Regions from separate parts of the Allobosea sp. 05L423 genome, predicted to be linked through region 1. Evidence: predicted binding sites of a transcription regulator. Region 1 holds the regulator's gene; the other holds the start of a gene.
The links. The regulator HrcA, encoded in region 1, represses chaperone genes, less so after heat shock. The targets are predictions, from matches to a motif close to GTTAGCACTCNCNNNNNGNGAGTGCTAAC.
Positions count from the first base shown of each region.

Region 2: the regulator HrcA is predicted to act here: its motif matches at 4,496-4,524, upstream of groES (co-chaperone GroES).

Region 1 covers NZ_JBFTOA010000008.1:68,132-78,856, forward strand. The annotation lists gene AC1DNE_RS18465 (fumarylacetoacetate hydrolase family protein) at 1-51, opposite strand, end outside; gene ugpB (sn-glycerol-3-phosphate ABC transporter substrate-binding protein UgpB) at 249-1,574, shown strand; gene ugpA (sn-glycerol-3-phosphate ABC transporter permease UgpA) at 1,650-2,531, shown strand; gene AC1DNE_RS18480 (creatininase family protein) at 2,531-3,283, shown strand; gene ugpE (sn-glycerol-3-phosphate ABC transporter permease UgpE) at 3,283-4,131, shown strand; gene AC1DNE_RS18490 (sn-glycerol-3-phosphate import ATP-binding protein UgpC) at 4,139-5,218, shown strand; gene hemW (radical SAM family heme chaperone HemW) at 5,359-6,558, opposite strand; gene rdgB (RdgB/HAM1 family non-canonical purine NTP pyrophosphatase) at 6,555-7,202, opposite strand; gene rph (ribonuclease PH) at 7,205-7,921, opposite strand; gene hrcA (heat-inducible transcriptional repressor HrcA) at 8,064-9,149, shown strand; gene AC1DNE_RS18515 (DUF3297 family protein) at 9,364-9,618, shown strand; gene AC1DNE_RS18520 (C40 family peptidase) at 9,770-10,725, shown strand, end outside.
Region 2 covers NZ_JBFTOA010000003.1:275,610-286,334, reverse strand. The annotation lists gene AC1DNE_RS09470 (L,D-transpeptidase) at 1-617, opposite strand, end outside; gene AC1DNE_RS09465 (lipopolysaccharide biosynthesis protein) at 784-2,214, opposite strand; gene AC1DNE_RS09460 (DMT family transporter) at 2,501-3,343, shown strand; gene AC1DNE_RS09455 (PaaI family thioesterase) at 3,330-3,812, opposite strand; gene AC1DNE_RS09450 (MarR family winged helix-turn-helix transcriptional regulator) at 3,892-4,359, opposite strand; gene groES (co-chaperone GroES) at 4,588-4,875, shown strand; gene groL (chaperonin GroEL) at 4,924-6,561, shown strand; gene phnD (phosphate/phosphite/phosphonate ABC transporter substrate-binding protein) at 6,784-7,698, shown strand; gene AC1DNE_RS09430 (branched-chain amino acid ABC transporter substrate-binding protein) at 7,878-8,990, shown strand; gene AC1DNE_RS09425 (ABC transporter ATP-binding protein/permease) at 9,221-10,725, shown strand, end outside.

The DNA.
Region 1 (10,725 bases):
ACCGGCATCCTGCGGCAAGGTCGTCGAGACGGAAAGGGCGAGGCTCGTCATGATGCGGTCCGGAAAAGGCGAGTCAGGATGCGCAGATCAGCTGTTTATGCGTGAATGCGCAAGCCGGGCCGCGGCCATAAGTGCCTTGCAAAAACTGTCATCGTTTTGTCATTGAAATGTCGCCTGCGCTTCATGCTAGCTTGCGCACCAACGACAAGAACCGCGGCGCCCGCCCGCCCGCGGAAGGGAGACACTCCATGAGCATCAAATCGCGCATCCTGATGTCGGTCGCCGCCTTCGCGCTCGTCGGCGCTTCGCCGGCCCTTGCGCAGACCGAAATCCAGTGGTGGCACGCCCTGACGGGCGCCAACAACGACGTGGTCGTCAAGCTCGCTGAGGACTTCAACGCCTCGCAGAAGGACTACAAGGTCGTCCCGGTCTACAAGGGCTCCTATCCCGACGCGCTGAACGCCGGCATCGCCGCTTTCCGCGCCGGCCAGGCGCCGCACATCCTGCAGGTCTTCGAGGTCGGCACCGGCACGATGATGTCGGCCAAGGGCGCGATCAAGCCGGTTCACGAGGTGATGAAGGAAGCCGGCGAGAAGTTCGATCCGAACGCCTATCTCCCCGCCATCACCGGCTATTATTCGACGGCTAAGGGCGACATGCTCTCGATGCCGTTCAATTCGTCCTCGATGGTGATGTGGTACAACAAAGACGCCTTCAAGAAGGCGGGCCTCGACCCGGCGAAGCCGCCGAAGACCTGGCCCGAGACCTTCGAGGCCGCCAAGAAGCTGAAGGCTGCCGGCTACGACAAGTGCGCCGTCTCGAACGCCTGGGCGACCTGGGCCAATATCGAGCAGTTCGGCGCCTGGCACAACATCCCGCTCTCGACCAAGGTCAACGGCATGGCCGGCTTCGACGCCGTGCTGAACTTCAACAAGAGCCCGGCCTTCCTCAAGCACTGGACCAATCTGGTCGAGCTGCAGAAGGACAAGACCTACGATTATTCCGGCCGCACCAACAACGGCGAAGGCCGCTTCACCTCGGGTGAGTGCCCGATCTTCCTGACCTCCTCGGGCTTCTTCGGCAACGTCAAGGCGAATGCCAAGTTCGACTGGGGCAATGCGGCGATGCCGTATTATCCGGATGTGCAGGGTGCGCCGCAGAACTCGATCATCGGCGGCGCCTCGCTGTGGGTGATGGGCGGCAAGAAGGCCGACGAGTACAAGGGCGTCGCCAAGTTCTTCACCTTCCTCTCGGATGTCGACCGTCAGGTGAAGCTGCATACCGAGTCGGGCTATCTGCCGATCACCAAGGCCGCCTATGAGAAGGTCAAGGCGTCCGGCTTCTACAAGGACAAGCCCTATCTCGAGACGCCGATCCTCGAGCTGACCAACAAGACCCCGACCGACAACTCGAAGGGCCTGCGCTACGGCAGCCTCGTCCAGATCCGCGACATCTGGTCGGAGGAGCTGGAGGCGGCGCTGAACGGCCAGAAGTCGCCGCAGGCGGCGCTGGACGCGGCGGTCGAGCGCGGCAACCAGATGCTGCGCCAGTTCGAGCGCACGGCCTCGCGGTAAGCGCGTAGCCTCTTGCATCTCTAGGGCCATCCCGGACAAATGCGTCCGGGATGGCCGTCTCGTTCAAGGAAGCCGATGCAGAAGAACGCGTACTTCAAGGGGCTGACCATTCCCTTCCTGCTGCTGCTGCCACAGCTCGCAATCACCATCGTGTTCTTCTACTGGCCGGCGAGCCAGGCGGTCTGGCAGAGCTTCCTGCTTGAAGATGCCTTCGGTACTTCGACCGAGTTCGTCTGGTTCGAGAACTATCAGCTGCTCTTCGCCGACCCCGGCTATCTCAAGGCCTTCATCAACACCGCGGTGTTCTCGACCTTCGTCTGCATTTTCTCGCTGTCGATCGCGCTGCTCTTCGCGGTGATGGCCGACCGGCAGGTCCGCGGCGCCGAGATCTACAAGACGCTGCTGATCTGGCCCTATGCGGTGGCGCCCGCCATTGCCGGCGTGCTCTGGCTGTTCATGTTCGACCCCTCGCTGGGCATGCTCGCGCGCGGGCTGCAGGTGCTCGGCATTCCCTGGAATCCGCGGCTCAACGGCAACCATGCCATGCTGCTCGTCATCCTGGCCGCGACCTGGAAGCAGATCAGCTACAATTTCCTGTTCTTCCTCGCCGGCCTGCAGTCGATCCCGAAGAGCGTGATCGAGGCGGCGGTGATCGACGGCGCCCGGCCGATGCGCCGCTTCTGGACCATCGTCTTCCCGCTGCTCTCGCCGACGACCTTTTTCCTGCTCGTCGTCAACATCGTCTACGTCTTCTTCGACACCTTCGGCATCATCGACGCGGTCACCGGCGGCGGCCCCTCGGGCGCGACGGAAACGCTGGTCTACAAGGTCTTCGCCGACGGCAAGGGCGGCTCGAATCTGGGCGGCTCGGCGGCGCAGTCGGTGATCCTGCTGGTCATGGTCATCGGCCTCACCGCGGTCCAGTTCCGCTTCATCGAACGCAAGGTGAGCTACTGATGGCCTCCGTCCTCTGGCAAGACCTCACCGCCGAGGAGCTGCGCGCCAAGGCGGCGAAGGATACGATCGTCGTGCTCCCCGTCGCCTCGATCGAGCAGCATGGGCCGCATCTGCCGGTTGGCGTCGACACCGTTCTTTGCAGCGGCGTCTGCAAGGCCGCGGCCGAGCGGGCCGGTGATGTCGAGGTGGTCGTCGCGCCGACGCTGTGGTGCGGCATGGCCGAGCATCACATGGCCTTCGGCGGGACCTTCACCTTCGACATCCCGACCTATCGCGCGGTGCTGCTCGCCTTCCTTGGGAGCATCGAGCGCCACGGTTTCCACCGCGTGCTGATCGTCAACGGTCATGGCGGCAACATCGCCGCGCTGACGGCCTTCCTGCCCGACTTCGCCCGCGAGACGCGGCTGCATGTCGAGGCGACCACCTATTTCCTGCTGGCGCATGACGCGCTCGGGCCGCTGCTGGAGGATCAGCAGGGCGTGCAGCATGCCTGCGAGGTCGAGACCTCGATGATGATGGTGCTGGCACCGGGCTCGGTCCGCGAAGCCCGCCTCGGCGAAGCGTTCGGCGCCCGCGAGGGCCTGCCCGGACGCCCGACCGTGTCGCGGCATCGTTCCTTCCGGGAGATGACGGAGACCGGCGTGGTCGGCGATGCCCGCCGCGCCACGCTGCAGAAGGGGCAAGCCTGCCTCGATGCCTGCGCCGAAGCGCTGGCCGGGCTGCTGCGCGAGATGGGCAAGGGGGGGATCTGATGGTCGAGGACCGCCGCCTGGGCGACGCGATCGCCTATGTCATCCTGACGATCGGCGTGCTGATCGTCGCCTTCCCGGTCTGGCTGACCTTCGTCGCCTCGACCTGGGATGCGACCACCGTGATCAACGGCCAGATGCCGCTCTATCCGGGGCCGTATTTCCTTGAGAACTACAACCGCATTCTCTTCGTCGGAACCTCCGGCACGACGCGCGAGCCGGTGATCGGGATGATGCTCAACTCCTTCATCATGGCGATGGCGATCGCGCTCGGGAAGATCTTCATCTCCGTGCTCTCGGCCTATGCGGTGGTCTATTACCGCTTCCCGTTCCGCATGGCGGCGTTCTGGATCATCTTCATCACGCTGATGCTCCCCGTCGAGGTCCGCATCTTCCCGACATTCAAGATCGTCTCCGATCTCAACATGCTCGATACCTATCAGGGCCTCGCGGTCCCGCTCATCGCCTCGGCGACAGGCACGCTGCTCTTCCGCCAGTTCTTCATGACGATTCCCGACGAATTGCTGGAAGCTTCCAAGATCGACGGCGCCGGCCCGTTCAAGTTCTTCAAGGACACGCTGCTGCCGCTCTCGATCACCACGATCGCGGCGCTGTTCGTGATCCAGTTCATCTATGGCTGGAACCAGTATCTCTGGCCGCTCCTGGTGACGACCAAGGACTCGATGCAGACCATCGTCATCGCCATCAAGAAGATGATCGTCACCGCCGACGCGCTGACCGAATGGCAGCTCGCCATGGCCACGGCCATGCTGGCGATGCTGCCGCCCGTCTTCGTCGTCATCGTCATGCAGAGGCTCTTCGTGAAGGGCCTGGTCGAAACCGAGAAGTAATCCGCGAATGGCCCAGGTCACTCTCAACAGCGTCAAGAAGGTCTATGCCGGCGGCGTCGAGGCCGTGAAGGGCGTTTCCTTCGACATTCCCGACGGCGGCTTCTGCGTGCTGGTCGGCCCCTCCGGTTGCGGCAAGTCCACGCTGCTGCGCATGGTCGCCGGTCTCGAGACGATCTCCTCGGGCGAAGTCGCGATCGGCAGCCGCGTCGTCAACCAGATCGAGCCGGCCGACCGCGACATCGCGATGGTGTTCCAGAACTATGCGCTCTACCCGCATATGAACATCTACGACAACATGGCCTACGGCCTGCGCAACCGCGGCACGCCGAAGGACGAGATCGACAAGCGCGTGAAGGAGGCGGCGCGCATCCTCGCGATCGAGCCCTTCCTCGAGCGCCGGCCGCGGCAGCTTTCCGGCGGCCAGCGCCAGCGCGTCGCCATGGGCCGCGCCATCGTGCGCAAGCCGCAGGTCTTCCTCTTCGACGAGCCGCTCTCGAACCTCGATGCCAAGCTGCGCGTCCAGATGCGCGTCGAGATCAAGAAGCTGCAGCGCGCGCTCGGCGTCACCTCGATCTACGTCACCCACGATCAGGTCGAGGCGATGACGCTCTCCGACAAGCTCGTGGTGATGAATGCCGGCCAGGTCGAACAGATCGGCGTGCCGGCCGAGGTCTACCGCAAGCCGGCCAGCAAGTTCGTCGCGACCTTCATCGGCTCGCCGCCGATGAACATCCTGCCCGGCCTGGTCGACGGCCCCGGCATCGTCGCGCTCGGCGACGCCATCATTGAGGTCCGCGACCTGCGCGAGGATCTGGCGGCGCAGGCGCCGGTCGAGGTGGGCCTGCGGCCCGAGGATGTCGAGATCGCCTCGGAAGGCCAGGCGGGCTCGCTGCCCTTCGACGTCGAGTTCATCGAGGAGCTCGGCGCGACCCAGCTCTTCCACGGCAAGCTCGCGGGCCAACCCTTCGTGATGCAGGCGGCGACCGGCGACGTCGCGGCGCAGGAAGGCCGGCTCTGGATCACCGTCGATCCCGACAAGGTCCACGTCTTCGATCCGAAGACGGGGGTGAGGCTGGGCAAGCGCTGAGCGGCTTTCCGACGCTCTCCGTCATGGTCGGGTTTGTTCCGACCATCCACGTCTTCGCTGGTCGAGGGACGTGTTCAAGACATGGATGCTCGCCGCAAGGGCGAGCATGACGGCGGGGGGGCCGCGAAAGCCGGCGAAACTCAGGCCGCCAGATCGGCCACCAGCGCGTCGAGCAGCAGTGCGCCATCCGGCGTCGCCGCGAGCCGGCCGCCATGCCGGTGCATCAGGAGCTTCTCGTCGATCAGGCTGGCGACGCGGTTGGCGTTGAGCTCGCGGCCCGCCAGCGCCTTGAACACCGCCGGGTCGATGCCTTCGACCAGCCGCAGCCCCATCAGCAGGTATTCGTCGCCTTGCGATTCCTCGCTCAGCCGCTCGTCCTCGACCAGGGCGTGGCCTTCAGCTTCGACCCGCTCCAGCCAGATTTCCGGTCGCTTCTCGGTCGAATGCGCCATGCGGCCCTGCGTCGTCACCAGCCTGCCATGGGCGCCGGGGCCGACGCCGGCATATTCGCCATAGTGCCAATAGACGAGGTTGTGGCGGCATTCCGCGCCCGGCCGCGCGTGGTTCGAGATCTCGTAGACCGGCAGGCCGTGCTTGGCTGTCACCTCTTGCGTGATCTCGTAGAGCGCCGCGCCGGCATCATGGTCGGGAATCGCGAGCTTGCCGGCCCGGAACAGCCGCTCGAAGGCCGTGCCCGGCTCGATGGTGAGCTGGTAGAGCGAGAGGTGCTCGGCCGCATGGCTGATCGCCAGCTCCAGCTCGGCGCGCCAGAGCGCGGGCGTCTGCATCGGCGAACGGGCGTAGATCAGGTCGAAGGAATAGCGCTCGAAATATTTCCGCGCGATCGCGACCGCCGCCAGCGCTTCCTCGGCGGAGTGCATGCGGCCGAGCGCCTTGAGATCGGAGTCGTTCAGCGCCTGCACGCCGAGCGAGACGCGGTTGACGCCGGCAGCCCTGAAGTCGCGGAAGCGCCCGGCCTCGACGCTGGTCGGGTTCGCCTCCAGCGTCACTTCGCACTTCGGATCGACTGCCCAGTGCTCCCCGATCGCATCGAGGATCGCGCCGACCGTGCGGCCTTCCATGAGCGAGGGCGTGCCGCCGCCGAAGAAGATCGAGGAGACCGTGCGGCCGGGCACCAGCGCGGCGCGATGCGCGATCTCGCGGCGGAAGGCTGCGATGTAACGGGCCTGGTCCGGCGGTTGCAGCCGGACATGGCTGTTGAAGTCGCAATAGGGGCATTTGGCCAGGCAGAACGGCCAGTGCACATAGACGGCGAAGCCCGCATCTGTTGTCGGATGCGGGGCGGTGGGCCGCTCCGCAAGGGCGGCCGCGGTGCTCATGCCGGTTTCCTCAGGCAGGCGGCGGCAAGGACATGGAAGGCGCGCGCCCGGTGGGACAGGCCGGGGGAGCCATCGGCCGGGATGCCGTGCTTCTCGGCCGCTGTCATCTCGCCGAAGGTCTTCGCGTGCCCGTCAGGCAGGAAGATCGGGTCGTAGCCGAAGCCGCCCGCGCCACGGACCTCATGAGTGATCGTGCCGAAGACGCGGCCCTCGAACAGCTCCTGATGGCCGTCCGGCCAGGCGATCACCAGCGCCGAAACGAAATGCGCCCCGCGCTTGTCGGGCGTGGCGGCGCCGCGCTTGGCCAGTTCGATCTGCACGCGCGCGATCGCGGGGGCGAAATCCTTGCCCGGACCGGCCCAATTGGCAGAGAACAGGCCGGGTGCACCGTCGAGCGCGTCGATGCAGACGCCCGAGTCGTCGGAGAGCGCAGGCAGGCCGCTCGCCCTGGTCGCGGCGACCGCCTTGATCGCCGCATTCTCCGAGAACATGGTGCCGTCCTCGACCGGCTCGGGCAGGCCGAGCTCCCCGGCCGAGACGAGCTCGATGCCGTAGGGAGCCAGAAGCTGTCGCATCTCGCGCAGCTTGCCCTGGTTGTGGGTCGCGATCACGACCTTGCCGGTGAGGAGGCGGTGCTGGCTCATCGTCAGGCCACAGCCGCCTTCTGGAGGGCGACCAGCTTGGAAACGCCGCCCTTGGCGAGCTTGAGCAGCGAAAGCAGCTCCTCCTCCGAGAACGGCGCGCCTTCCGCCGTACCCTGCACCTCGACGAGGCCGCCCGTGCCGGTGATGACGAAATTCGCGTCGGTCTGCGCGCCGGAATCCTCGACATAGTCGAGGTCGATCACCGGCTGGCCGGCGACGATGCCGCAGGAGACGGCGGCGACATGGTCCTTCAGCGGGTTGGTGCCCTTGAGGAGCCCGCGGCCTTCCATCCATTTCAACGCGTCGTGCAGCGCCACCCAGGCGCCGGTGATCGACGCCGTCCGGGTGCCGCCATCGGCCTGCAGCACGTCGCAGTCGACGACGATCTGGCGCTCGCCGATCGCGGTCAGGTCGACGACGGCGCGAAGCGAGCGCCCGACCAGTCGCTGGATCTCCTGCGTGCGGCCAGAGGGTTTGCCGGAGGTAACCTCGCGGCGCGTGCGCTCATGCGTTGCGCGCGGCAGCATCGAATACTCGGCGGTGACCCAGCCCTTGCCGGTGCCGCGCAGCCACGGCGGGCCCTTTTCCTCGACGGTGGCGGCGCAGAGCACCTTGGTCTCGCCGAACGTCACCATGCAGGAGCCCTCGGCATAGCGCACCACGCCGCGTTCGAGCGTGACCTTGCGCATCTCGTCGGCGGCGCGTTTGGAGGGTCGCATGAAATGATCCTGTCTTGCGGAGAAGTGGCGGCTTTTAGGCTCTCCCGCCCGGTACGGCAAGGCAGGGGGGCTTTCTACCCCTTGATCCATGCGCATCGCGTGACGACAATAGGACAGAGGAACGGTTCGCCCGTAAAGGTTCATGAGCGCCCACACGCCCCGCCCCGAGACGATAAGCAGCCTGGTCGAGACCGATCAGCGCTCGCGCGAGATATTCCGCCAGATCGTCGACGGCTTTCTGACGACCGGCGAGCCTGTCGGCTCGCGCAACATCGCGCGCCTGCTGCCGATGTCGCTCTCGCCGGCGACGGTGCGCAACGTCATGACCGATCTGGAGCTGGCCGGGCTGATCTACGCGCCGCACACCTCTGCGGGGCGCCTTCCTACGGAACGAGGCCTGCGCTTCTTCGTCGATGCGATGATGGAGGTCGGCAACCTCACCTCCGACGAGCGCAAGCGCATCGAGGCACAGATCAGGGCTGCCGCAACCAACCGCAGCCTCGACCAGACGCTGACCGAGGCCTCGGCGCTGCTCTCCGGCCTGTCGCGCGGCGCTGGTGTCGTCGTCACCACCAAGGCTGATCCAAGGCTCAAGCACATCGAGTTCGTCCGGCTCGATCCCGCCCGTGCGCTGGTCGTGCTCGTCGCGGAGGACGGCACGGTCGAGAACCGCCTGCTGGCGCTGCCGCCCGGCCTGCCGGCTTCGGCGCTGAGCGAGGCCGCGAACTTCCTCAACGCGCGTATCATCGGCAAGACGCTCGCCGAATTGCGCGGCGAGATCGCGACCCAGCGCACGCAGATGGAGCGCGAGCTCGATGCGCTGACCGCCCGGCTGGTCGAGAACGGCATCGCCACTTCGTCGGGCCCGAGCAGCGACCGGCACCTGATCGTCCGCGGCCAGGCGAACCTGCTCGAGGACCTGAAGGCGCAGGAGGACCTCGAGCGCATCCGCCTGCTCTTCGGCGATCTCGAGACCCAGACCGACGTGATCGATCTTCTGTCGCGAGCGGAGGATGGCGACGGCGTGCGCATCTTCATCGGCTCGGAGAACAAGCTGTTCTCGATGTCGGGCTCCTCGATGGTGGCGGCCCCCTTCCGCGATGCCGAGCAGCGCATCGTCGGCGTCGTCGGCATCATCGGCCCGACGCGTCTGAACTATGCCCGCATCGTCCCGATGGTCGACTACACCGCCAAGGTGGTCGGCAGCCTGCTCGACGGCGAACGCTGACGCGCAGCATCTGTCTGAGGAAGTACGCCGTTGTTCCGGGCGTGGCCCGCAAGCCATCGAAGAAAACCGGAACGCCGCCAGGGCTTCCGGATCGGCGCGGTTTCGCCGCTCGCCCGGGATGACGACGCGTTTCCATCTTGAAGAATTTGGCTTCCGTCGCGGATGAGGCTATCTCCGCGCGAAAGCGCCCCCGAATCCACAAGAGCCAAAGCCCATGTCAGACCAGCTTCCCGACCGCCTCTCCGTCAACCCGGACAGCCCGTTTTACGACGCCGAGGTGCTGGCGCGCGACATCGGCATCCGTTTCAAGGGCGTCGAGAAGACCAATGTCGAGGAATATTGCGTCTCCGAAGGCTGGGTGAAGGTCGCGGCCGGCAACGCCAAGGATCGCTTCGGCCGCCCGATGACGATCACGCTGAAGGGCCCTGTCGAGCCCTATATCCGCGGCGAGGCTCAGGCCGAAGGCTGATCGCGGCCTTCTGCAGGGCTGCGGAAACGAGGCGCCGGGCAGTGGCCGGTGCACTGCCGGGCCTCTGTCGTTAACGCAGTTGCCGCTGCGGCATTGCGTCGGGGAGGCGCATATGCATTGATCATGCAACCATAAGTTGTGTGAGGTGCGCATGTTGGCTCCGTGGTGGCTGATCGCGAATACCCTCCGGGGCATCACCGAATACAAGGGCGCAGCAGCGGAACCGCGGATTTTGGAGATGTTCCGCCTGTCGGGACACGGCCAGGTCCGCAGCGACGAGCACGCGTGGTGTGCGGCTTTCGCCGGCGCCTGCCTCGTGCTTTCCGGCTACTCCTCGAGCCGCTCGCTGATGGCCCGCAGCTATCTCAACCTCGGCGTGAAGCTCGAAGAGCCACGCGAAGGTTGCATCGTCGTCCTCTCTCGCAACGAGGCGAACAGCTCTTATGGCCATGTCGGCTTCTTCCTGCGCGAGGATGATGAGCACCTGTTCGTGCTCGGCGGCAATCAGGGGGACAGCGTCAAGGTCTCCAGCTATCCGAAATCCCGGCTGCTTGGTTATCGTTGGCCAACCGAGCGCGCTCCGGTTGCGACCAGCGGCCTCTTGCCGAATATCTTGCAGCTCGGCGTACCGGACGATCAGATCACGACGGATGCGCTGGAGGATGAGCAGCGCGGGGTGCTTGGCGCGATCGATGGCGGGCAAGGCCTCCTTGAATTCTTGCCGCTCCGCCCCGGCGCAAATCCCGATTCCGTCGATCAGATCAAGGCCGTTCAGGGGCTCCTGAACGATCAGGGCTATCCGGCCGGGAGGGACGACGGCGACTACGGGCTGCGGACGATGACGGCCGTCTTCTCGTTCCAGCAGGCCAATGGCATTGCGCCCACCGGCATCGTCGACGCGCGGACCTGGTTCCAGCTTCGCAGGGGCGAACCGATGCCACTCTGGCCGGAGCGGCGCAACGAGACGGCGCGGGATCTGAAGCGGGAGGGCTCCGAGACGATTGCGCTGACCGACCGCGGTCGCTGGCTGGCGCTCGCGACCGCCCTGTTCGGCATATTGGGACTGACCGATGCGCGAACCGACCTTTTCGAGAGGACGGGCCAGTT
Region 2 (10,725 bases), on a different contig from region 1:
CCAGCCATGAAGCGCGGCAGGTCCGGCCGGCGCTTGAGCATTTCCGCCGGAGGCGTCCAGCTCGGCCATTCCGCCTTACGGGTGATCGTCTTCATCCCGGCCCAGGAGAAGCCGGGACGGCCGACGCCGATGCCGTAGCGCATGGCCCGGCCGCCCGGCTGCACCAGAAAGAGGAAGCGCTGGGGCGTGTCGATGATGATCGTGCCGGGCTTGTGCGGGCCGTCATAGGCGACTTCCTGCTTGCGGAAGCGCGGATCGACGATCTGCTGGATGCCCTGCTGCGGCTCGATCGGCTGGCCGAGCGCCGCCATGCGGCGGCCGGCCTGCGGCTGGCGCGCCGCCTCGAACGGATCGGCTTCGTAGCCGGGCGCCGACCTCACGGTCTGGCCATAGGCATAGCCACCCGGACGGTTGTAGACGGCGCCGCCGCGGCCATTGGGTGACGGATCGCGGCCCGTCATCAGCATCTCGATGAAGCCGCCGCCGTAATTCGCGCGGCCATGCGCCGCCGCCATCGGATCGCGGGGCGCGGCATAGCCATAGCCCTGCGCCATGGCTCCGCTCGCGGTCAAGGTACCGGCTGCGATCAGCAGCGGAAGGACAATCGTTCGACGCATAACGCAACACTCTCGACAGCGACTGCCGGAAGAGTGCGGAGCGGCTTGAAATGAATGGTGAATCGCGGACTTCCAGCGCGCAGATCACGCCAAAACCCAGCCAATTCGCGGAATTAACCTTAGCGGGGCATCAACCCACAGGGTGAAGGAAGCGTTGCCGGCCTGGCTAGCGCCTTAACCCTTTGCGAGCGACCCAACGCAGCTTCAGGCCGCTGCGCCAGCGGCCGACATCGCAGGCGAGGATCACCGCCGCATAAGCCAGGGCGCCGAGGACGATCTGGAGCGGCAGCTCCGCCGGAGCCGGCAGACGGTCCTGCAGCGGCCAGACCACCAGAACCATGACGGCGGCGGCGAGGACGACACAACTGAGATCGCGCAGCGGCGGCCAGGACGGCAACATGCGCAAGGCCACGACACCCGTCACCGCAAAGGCCGTCACGAAGGCTGCGCTTTGCGCGACGGCGATCGTTTCCGACGCGAATGCCCCTGGCAGCGCGAAGATGATGGCAAGGTTGACAACCAGGCCCGCCAGAGCCGCAAAGGTGGCGACGAGGGTACGCCTGGCCAGCAGGAAGACCGGGTAGATCGCCGCCTGGAACAGTGCGATCGCGGCGAAGCCGGGCAGCAGCACGGCCATATAGCTGGCGAAATGGCCCCTGAAGCTCGCCGGCACGAAGAGGCGTTCGAAGGCCGGCAGTGTCAGCCAGAAGCCCAGCGCGACGGGCAGCACGAGGGCTAGCACCGTCACCATGTTGCGCGCGATGCGCTTCTGTGCGGCGAGGCGGCCTCGCGCCTCATCGAGGCGGATGACCTCGCGCAGCAGCAATATCTCCAGCATCGAGGCCAGCACCGGAAAGAGCCTGAGGCCGATATCGGAGGCAAGCGAGAAATAGCCGGCCTCCGCGAAGCCGAAGCGGTCCGCCAGAATGGCGCGATTGAGCAGCGGGATCAGTGAATAGACGGCGTTGCCGGCCACCAGCGGCAGCGCATAGCGGGCGAAGCTGCGGGCAAGATCGGCGCGCGCGGCGGCAAGGCCCGACCCCGCATCCGCCAGCCTGCCGCGCACAGCGAGCACCGAGACGACGGTGCTGGCCAGCCCGCCGAGCAGGACGATGGCCGGATCGCGCAGCCACCATGCAGCCCCGACCATCAACGCGAGGGCAATGCCACTCCTGACGAGGACGAGCCGGGCATAGGCGGCGTCGAGGAAGCGCGAGCGGGCGACCGCCCCGTGATAGTCGAACCAGCCGGCGCCGACGCCGCCGGCGACGGCCACCGCGAGCAGCGTCATCGGCAGCCCCGTATCGATGCCGGCGAGCAGCGCCGCCGTCAGGAGCGCGCAAAGGGAAAGGCCAATACCAGCGAAGAGCAGATTGAGCGTCGCGCGGATGCCGGGATCGCGCTCCCGGCTTTGCGCCGAATAGAAGCGGACGACCGAGAGCTTCAGCCAGTCGAGCAGCGCCGTGTTGACCAACACGACGATCGCGGCACCGATGGCAAAGAGCCCGAACGCCTCGGGCCCCAGGAACAGGGCGATGAGCAGCCCGAGGACGAAGTTCAGCCCGGCATTGACAATGAAGGGCAGAAGAACGGTCATCGCCTCTCGGTCATCTCGTCGTGAGCCTGACGCCTTTGCGGCACCTCGTGCGATTCGCAGCCAGGTCGCAAGCCCGGCTCTGCAAGGCGTGCCGCTGCCGATGCGATTGTCCCACGCCGGGAGCGGCCGGCATGGCAATGTCTCGGCAATCGACCCCTGCAATGACAGCATTGGGGGCCTGTGCGCCCCTCCCCTAGGCGCGCTCCGGGATCGGCCTTAGACGAGGTCCCGGCCCGTGCTCTCCATGGGCGCCCCTCCCGGACAGCCATGGACGCGGCCTGACAGCATGAATCGGTCGATTGCTCTGCGCGCCGCGCTCGGCATCGCCCTGCTCACCGCCATGGATGCGGTGATCAAGGGCCAGATGCAGCACCACCCCTTCATCGTGGCGCTGTTCATGCGCTTCCTGATGGGCGGCCTCTGCGCGCTCGCCGTTCTCGCGCTCGCCCGCCCGGCCCGCCCGACGCGAGACAGCATCATCGGCAATGTCGCGCGCGTCCCGCTCGTCGTGATGACGGCAGGCAGCTTTTTCTATTCGGTCTCCGTGCTGCCGCTCGCCGAAGCGCTGACATTGTCCTTCCTGGCGCCGGTCTTCGTCGCGGTTCTCGGCGGCCTGCTGCTGAAGGAGACGATCGACCGGCGCGTGCTGCAGGCGCTCGCCTTCGGCCTTGCCGGCATGCTGGTCATGGTTTGGCCGCGGCTGCAGGGGCATGTCAGCGGCGCCAGCCTCGGCGTCGCCGCCGCGCTGTTCTCAGCGGTCAGCTACGCCTTCAACCTGATCCTGCTGCGACGCATCGCGGTCAGAGAGCATCCCACCGTCATCGTCGCCTTCCAGAATGTCGGGCCGGCGCTGTGCCTAGCCGTCCCGGCGGCCCTCGCCTTCGTGCCGATGACGCTGGCGGATCTGGCGATCTATCTCTTCGCGGGAGCGCTTGGCGTCGCGGGTCATCTCACGCTCACCTCGGCCTATGCCATGGCGGCCGCGTCCCGGCTGGCGGCAATCGAGTACACCGCTCTGATCTGGGCCAGCCTGCTCGGCTTCTTCCTCTTCGGTGAGATGCCGCTCTATACGACCTATCTCGGTGCGCTGCTGATCGTGGCCGGCGCCGGGGCGGTCAGCCGGCGCTAGGCTTGGCGGGAAACACCAGGCAGGTTTCGGTGCCGTGCGCGAGCAGCTTGCCACGTTCGTCGCGCAGATTGCCTTCCGTCGTGATGACGGAGCCGCCGCGATGGATCAGCTTGCCTTCGCAGCGCACCGTGCCCGAGTCCGGCATGACCGGCCGGACATAGTTCAGCTTCATCTCGAGCGTGGTGTAGCCCTCGCCCGGCTTGAGCGTTGAATGGGCGGCGCAGGCCATGGCGGAGTCGAGGATCGTGGCGGTCCAGCCGCCATGAATCGTGCCGAGCGGATTGAAGAAGCGGGGTGACGGGCGCCCGACGAAGACGACGCGCCCTTCATCCGCCTCCACCAGATCGAAATCCATGGTCCCGGCGAAAGGCGGAGCCGGGTGAGCGCCGTCGATGATGCCCCGCAGGAAGCTCAAGCCGTCGCCCGCGACCAGCACCTCGCGGGACACCACTCCAAACGTCCGATCCATGGCGCCCTCTCAAATCGTGTATCTGCACGTTAGAGAGAGGACGGCTGGCTCGTCAACCGGAGTTGATTGGACACCGCGTTCACAGAACGTCCCGCGCCGCGCGGCGCAGCGCCCTCAGCCCGTCGCGGGTCTCGCGCCAGCGCTCCTCGCCGAAGCCGCCTTCGATCCTGTCCTGCGCCGCCCGCCAGTACGGAATGGCGGCCTCGATCGCAGCCCTGCCCTTCTGCGTCACCGCATAGACCGCGGCTCGGCCCCGGCACTCGACCGGCTCGACCATGCCCTCAGCAGCGAGAAGCTGGAGATTGCGGGTCAGCGAAGTTCGCTCCAGCGCGAAACGCTCGGCCAGCTCGGTGATCGACTTCCATTGCCCGGTGCTCAGCGCCGAAAGCAGGACAAACTGGGTGATCTTGAGGCCGCTCGGCCGCATCGCCTCGTCATAGGCACGGGTGACGGCCCGGGCCGTCATCCGGACGTGTAGCGCCACGCAGGAACGCGCGATGTCGTCGAGGCGCGGATCGGGCGCGGGCGGGGGCGCGAGTGTCGTCATTCAGCCATCTTAGCGTGTTCTAGCGCGTGCGGCAGCCGAAAGGCTAAGGGCTGCGATGCCGCACCCGGCGGCGTTCACTTTGTTGTCGCAGGCTTCCTTGACTCTCCGGGACCCCGAGCCTATCTCCCGGCCATCTGTTAGCACTCTCCTTCGTTGACTGCTAACAGCCTCCCCCGGGAGCCATTCAGCGGCGCCCGAACCGAATAAGACCGAGAGGAAGACAGAACCATGAAGTTCCGTCCTTTGCATGACCGCGTCGTGGTCCGCCGCCTGGATGGCGAAGAGAAGACCAAGGGTGGCATCATCATTCCCGAGACCGCCAAGGAAAAGCCCCAGGAGGGCGAGGTCATCGCCGTCGGTCCCGGCGCGCGTGACGAAGCCGGCAAGCTCGTTGCCCTCGATGTCAAGAAGGGCGACCGCGTCCTGTTCGGCAAGTGGTCGGGCACCGAAGTCAAGATCGATGGCCAGGATCTCCTGATCATGAAGGAATCCGACATCATGGGCGTCGTCGGCTGATAGCCGCCTGACCGCTCTCTTCCGTTTCCATTTCAAGGAGTAGCTCTCATGGCTGCCAAAGACGTCAAGTTCTCCTCCGACGCCCGCGACAAGATGCTGCGCGGCGTGGACATCCTCGCCAACGCCGTGAAGGTCACGCTCGGTCCGAAGGGCCGCAACGTCGTGATCGAGAAGTCGTTCGGCGCTCCGCGCATCACCAAGGACGGCGTCACCGTCGCCAAGGAGATCGAGCTCGCCGACAAGTTCGAGAACATGGGCGCCCAGATGGTTCGCGAAGTCGCGTCCCGTCAGAACGACCATGCCGGCGACGGCACCACGACCGCCACGGTCCTGGCCCAGGCGATCGTCCGCGAGGGCGCCAAGTCGGTTGCGGCCGGCATGAACCCGATGGACCTGAAGCGCGGCATCGACCTGGCCGTCGAGGCCATCGTCGCCGACCTCAAGAAGAACTCGAAGAAGGTCACCTCGAACGCGGAAGTCGCGCAGGTCGGCACGATCTCGGCGAACGGCGACGAGTCGGTCGGCAAGATGATCTCGACCGCCATGCAGAAGGTCGGCAACGAGGGCGTCATCACCGTCGAGGAAGCCAAGACCGCCGAGACCGAGCTCGACGTCGTCGAGGGCATGCAGTTCGACCGTGGCTATCTATCGCCTTACTTCATCACCAACTCCGAGAAGATGATCGCGGAGCTGGACGACCCCTACGTCCTGATCTTCGAGAAGAAGCTCTCCTCGCTGCAGGCGATGCTGCCGATCCTCGAGGCCGTCGTTCAGACCGGCAAGCCGCTGCTCATCATCGCCGAGGACGTCGAGGGCGAGGCTCTCGCCACGCTCGTCGTCAACAAGCTCCGTGGCGGCCTCAAGGTCGCGGCCGTCAAGGCTCCGGGCTTCGGTGACCGCCGCAAGGCCATGCTCGAGGACATCTCGATCCTGACCGCCGGCCAGATGATCTCGGAAGACCTCGGCATCAAGCTCGAGACCGTGACGCTCAACATGCTCGGCCGCGCCAAGAAGGTGCGCATCGAGAAGGAGAACACCACGATCATCGACGGCGCCGGCAAGAAGAAGGACATCGAAGCCCGCGTCGGTCAGATCAAGGCCCAGATCGAGGAGACCACCTCGGACTACGACCGCGAGAAGCTCCAGGAGCGCCTGGCCAAGCTCGCTGGCGGCGTCGCGGTGATCCGCGTCGGCGGCGCGACCGAGGTCGAGGTCAAGGAGAAGAAGGACCGCGTTGACGATGCCCTGAACGCCACCCGCGCCGCGGTGGAAGAAGGCATCCTGCCGGGCGGCGGCGTCGCCCTGCTGCGCGCTCTGAACTCGGTCAAGTCGATCAAGACCCAGAACGACGACCAGAAGACCGGTGTCGAGATCGTCCGCAAGGCGATCGCCGCTCCGGCCCGCCAGATTGTCGACAACGCCGGCGATGACGGCGCGGTCGTGATCGGCAAGCTGCTCGAGTCGAAGGACTACGCCTGGGGCTACAACGCCCAGACCGGCGAGTACGGCGATCTGGTCAAGGCCGGAATCATCGACCCGACCAAGGTCGTGCGCACGGCGATCCAGGACGCGGCTTCGATCGCGGGCCTGCTGATCACCACCGAGGCGATGATCGCCGAGCTGCCGAAGAAGGACTCGCCGATGCCCCCGATGGGCGGCGGCGGCATGGGCGGCATGGACTTCTGAGGAAGTCCGGACGCCCAAAGCGTCTGAATGCCGAAACCGGGCAGGCCCGGTTTCGGGGGCGGCATGGACTTCTGATCCAGCCTCCCAAGGCAATCATGGAAGGCCCGGCGCAAGCCGGGCCTTTCTTCGTTTCACGGCACTGTCATCCCCCCGCCATCCAGCCGTCGCCCCCCGCATGCATCCAGGACCGCTCAACGCATTCGTCGTATCCTGGGAAGCATCATGCCGACACGCCGCTCAGTCCTCGCCGGCCTTGCCGCCACGAGCGCCGTCCCCGCTTTCGCGCGGGCGCCGGACTGGCGACAGAGCATCAAGGAGTTGCGCTTCGGCGTCTCTTCCGCCGAGAACGAAACCGGTGCCATCGCCCGCACCCAGCCGATGGTCGACTACCTGTCGCAGCGCCTCGGCGTGCCCGTCCGGTTCTTCAGGGTTTCGGACTATGCCGGCCTCGTCGAGGCGATGCGTGCCGACCAGGTCGACTTCGCCCGCTTCGGACCGGCCGTCTACGCGCTCGGGCGCCGTGTGCTGGGCGAAAAGCTCCAGCCGCTGCTGCGCGACGTCGATAACCAAGGCCAGGAAGGCTACTATTCGGTGCTGCTGGTGCGGGCGGACAGCGCCTATCAGAACCTTGCCGATCTCAAGGGCAAGGTTCTGGCCTTCGCCGATCCGAACTCGACCTCCGGATACGCTTTCCCCGCTTATTTCCTGCGCAAGCAAGGCATCGACCCGAAGGCCTATTTCAGCGGCACCGTCTTTTCCGGCGGGCACGACAACTCCGTGCTGGCGCTGGTGCGCGGGCAGTTCGACGTCGTCGCGACCTATCAGGTCAATACCGAGTCCGGCGTCGCCCAGCGCCTCGCCCAGCGCGGCATGATCCCGGCCGGTTCGACCCGCGTGCTCTGGACATCGCCCCTGATCCCCACCAGCCCGTTCTCGACCCGCGCCAACCTGCCCCAGGGGCTGAAGGACGATTTCGTCGCAGCCATGAACGCGATGAGGGAGGCCGCTCCGGACGTCTGGAAAACCTTCACCGATGGCCATGTCTCGCGCTATGCGCTGGCGCGTCATGAGGATTATCTTGACGTCATCGCCGTCACCGAGGAGCTGGAAGCTCAGCGCAAGGCGAAGAGCGGCTGAGCGAATTCCAAACCAGCGACCCTGCTCCCGGCGAGGCCGGCCGTCGCATTGCCATGCGTTTGTCGCGATCGCTGATGAAAATGCAGGCAGTGTCCCTCGGACCGGCCCTGGCCTATACAGGCGACAGGCGATCCTCGGCAGGGTCGCGCGCATAAATTGCATGTCGTAGGGAGATGCAGATGAAAAAATCCTATTTCCTCTCGGGCGCTGCGTTGGCCGCCACGCTGTTCCTGTCGGCACAGGCCGCTCAGGCCGACATCACCATCGGCCTCGTCGCGCCGCTGACCGGCCCCGTCGCTGCCTATGGCGACCAGGTCAAGAACGGCGCCCAGACCGCCGTCGACGTCATCAACAAGAATGGCGGCGTGCTCGGCGAGAAGCTCGTGCTGAAGCTCGCCGACGATGCCGGCGATCCGAAGCAGGGCGTCTCGTCCGCCAACCTCCTCGTCGGCGAGAAGGTCAAGTTCGTGGTCGGCCCGGTGACCTCGGGCGTCGCCATGGCGGTTTCCGACGTGCTCTCCGAGAGCGGCGTGCTGATGGTGACGCCGACCGCAACCTCGCCGGCGTTGACGACGCGCGGCTTGAGCAACGTCTTCCGCACCTGCGGCCGCGACGACCAGCAGGCGGACATCGCCGCCGCTTATGTCCTGAAGAACCTGAAGGACAAGAAGATCGCGATCGTCCACGACAAGGGTACCTACGGCAAGGGCCTCGCCGATGCCTTCCAGAAGGGCATCAATGCCGGTGGGCTCAAGGAGGTCGTCGCGCTGACGGTCAACCCCGGCGACAAGGACCTCTCGGCCGTCGTGACGCGCCTCAAGGCCGCCAACGTCGATGTGATCTATTTCGGCGGCTACCACCCCGAGGGCGGGTTGCTCTCGCGCCAGCTCGCCGATGCCGGCGTCAAGGCGACGATCATCGGCGGTGAGGGCCTCTCCAACACCGAGTTCGCGGCGATCGGCGGCGATCATGCCACCGGCACCCTCTTCACCAACGCCACCGACGCGCTGAAGAACCCGGATTCTGCCCAGGCCGTCGCCGCGCTGAAGGAGAAGGGCATTCCTCCGGAGGCCTTCACGCTCAACGCCTATGCCGCGGTCGAGGTGCTCAAGGCCGCCATCGAGAAGGCCGGCAAGGCCGGCGACGCGACCGGCGCCGCCAAGGCGCTGCAGTCCGGCATGCCGGTCAAGACCGCGATCGGCACGCTGACCTACGGCAAGACCGGCGACCTGAGCTCGCCGAGCTTCTCGATGTACAAGTGGGACGCTGGCAAGATCGTCGCCGCCGAGTGACGCTCGCGACCAGCGGGCTACGGCTCCGCTAGACTTGCCTTCCGCCCCGGACGAGCCGAGCTCGCTCCGGGGCGTTTTGCTTTGCGGCTCCGGCGCGGATTCCGGCCTCGCAGGCGCCTGTCCGCCAGATGACAATTTGCTCATTCGGGCGCATCGCCATTGAAAGGCCCCATCCGCTGCGACATGGTCCGAATCGTGGAGCCCACCGTTTCCCGCCAGGATCCCTGCCCATGCGTCTGTTGAGCATCTTCGTCGCCCTGCTGGCGGCCGTCACGCTGGTCGCCGGCCAACAGACCGGATCGGCCGGGCTGATCGGCATGGGCGTCGTCGGCCTGCTGCTGGCGGTGGTAACCTTCCGCTCGCCGACCCTGCCGTTCTTCCTGCGCATCTTCTCCGGCGTGTTCGCCATCGAATATGTGCTGTTCGGTGCGGCAGCCGTGCTGGCGCAGATCGACTGGTGGCCACCAGAGCTGCAGGTTCCCGCGGTGCCGTCCAGCCTGCCGACCACCGTCGGCGTCTTCGGCATCCTGATCTACGCGATCTCCTTCGTGCCGGTGATCGCGCGCATCGCCCGGATCGCCTCACCCTATTTCGAATCGCAGGAGGTCACCACGGCCAATCTCTGGCCGATCGGTCCGTTCCGGATCCGGCTCGGCACGCTTGCGGTCTCGCTGTTCGTCTTTCTGATCGTGTTGAACCAGACCCAGGTCGGCATCACGCTGCGCCTCTCCTTCTTCAACCGCGACATGTATGACGCGCTGCAGAACAAGGATGCGGCGGCATTCTGGTATCAGCTCTTCTACGTCTTCTGCGTCTGGGCCCTGCTCTGGGTCATTTCGAACCTCATCGAGCTCTTCGCCAACTACACCATCCTGATCCGCTGGCGGCAGTTCATGGCGAACGAGTACACGCAACACTGGCTCGATCACGCGACGCATTACCGGATCGCGCTTGCCGGCAGCGTCGACAACCCCGACCAGCGTATCGCCGAAGACACGCGCGCCTTCGTCAACCAGACCTACAACTTCGCGCTGCCCCTGCTCTCGCAGGTTTCGACGCTGGTCTCGTTCTCGATCATCCTCTGGAACATCCCGGTCGCCTTCAACCTGCCCGGCACCTCGATCGCCGTTCCCGGCTATATCTTCTGGGTCGCGTTCTTCTACGCGGTCGCGGCGACTTGGCTGACGCACCTGATCGGGCGCCCGCTGATCCGGCTCGAATTCGAGCAGGAGAAGCGGGAGGCGAATTTCCGCTTCTCCCTGGCCCGCCTGCGCGAATATTCCGAACAGATCGCGCTGATGGTCGGCGAGCCGACGGAGCGCGCTCACCTCGCCCGCCGCTTCGGCGACATCGTCGAGAACTTCTACCGGCTGGTCTGGCGCCGGCTGAAGCTGACCAGCTTCACCCTGTCCTACAACCAGCTTAGCGTCGTTCTGCCCTACATCATCCTGGCGCCCTACTACTTCGCGGGCACGATCACGCTCGGCATCATGATGCAGGTGGCCGGCGCCTTCGACCGAGTGCAGACCGCGCTCTCCTTCATCATCAACAGCTACTCCTCGATCGCCTCCTACCTCGCTTCGATCAACCGCCTGACCTCGTTTGCGTCAGCGATCGCCGACGCGCAGCACGGGCCGATCAGCGAGGAGGCTCTCAGCCGCGAGACCTCGCGCGACCAGGGCCTGCATATCCGCAACGCCACGCTGCTGCTGCCGAACGGCAAGCCGATCGTGAA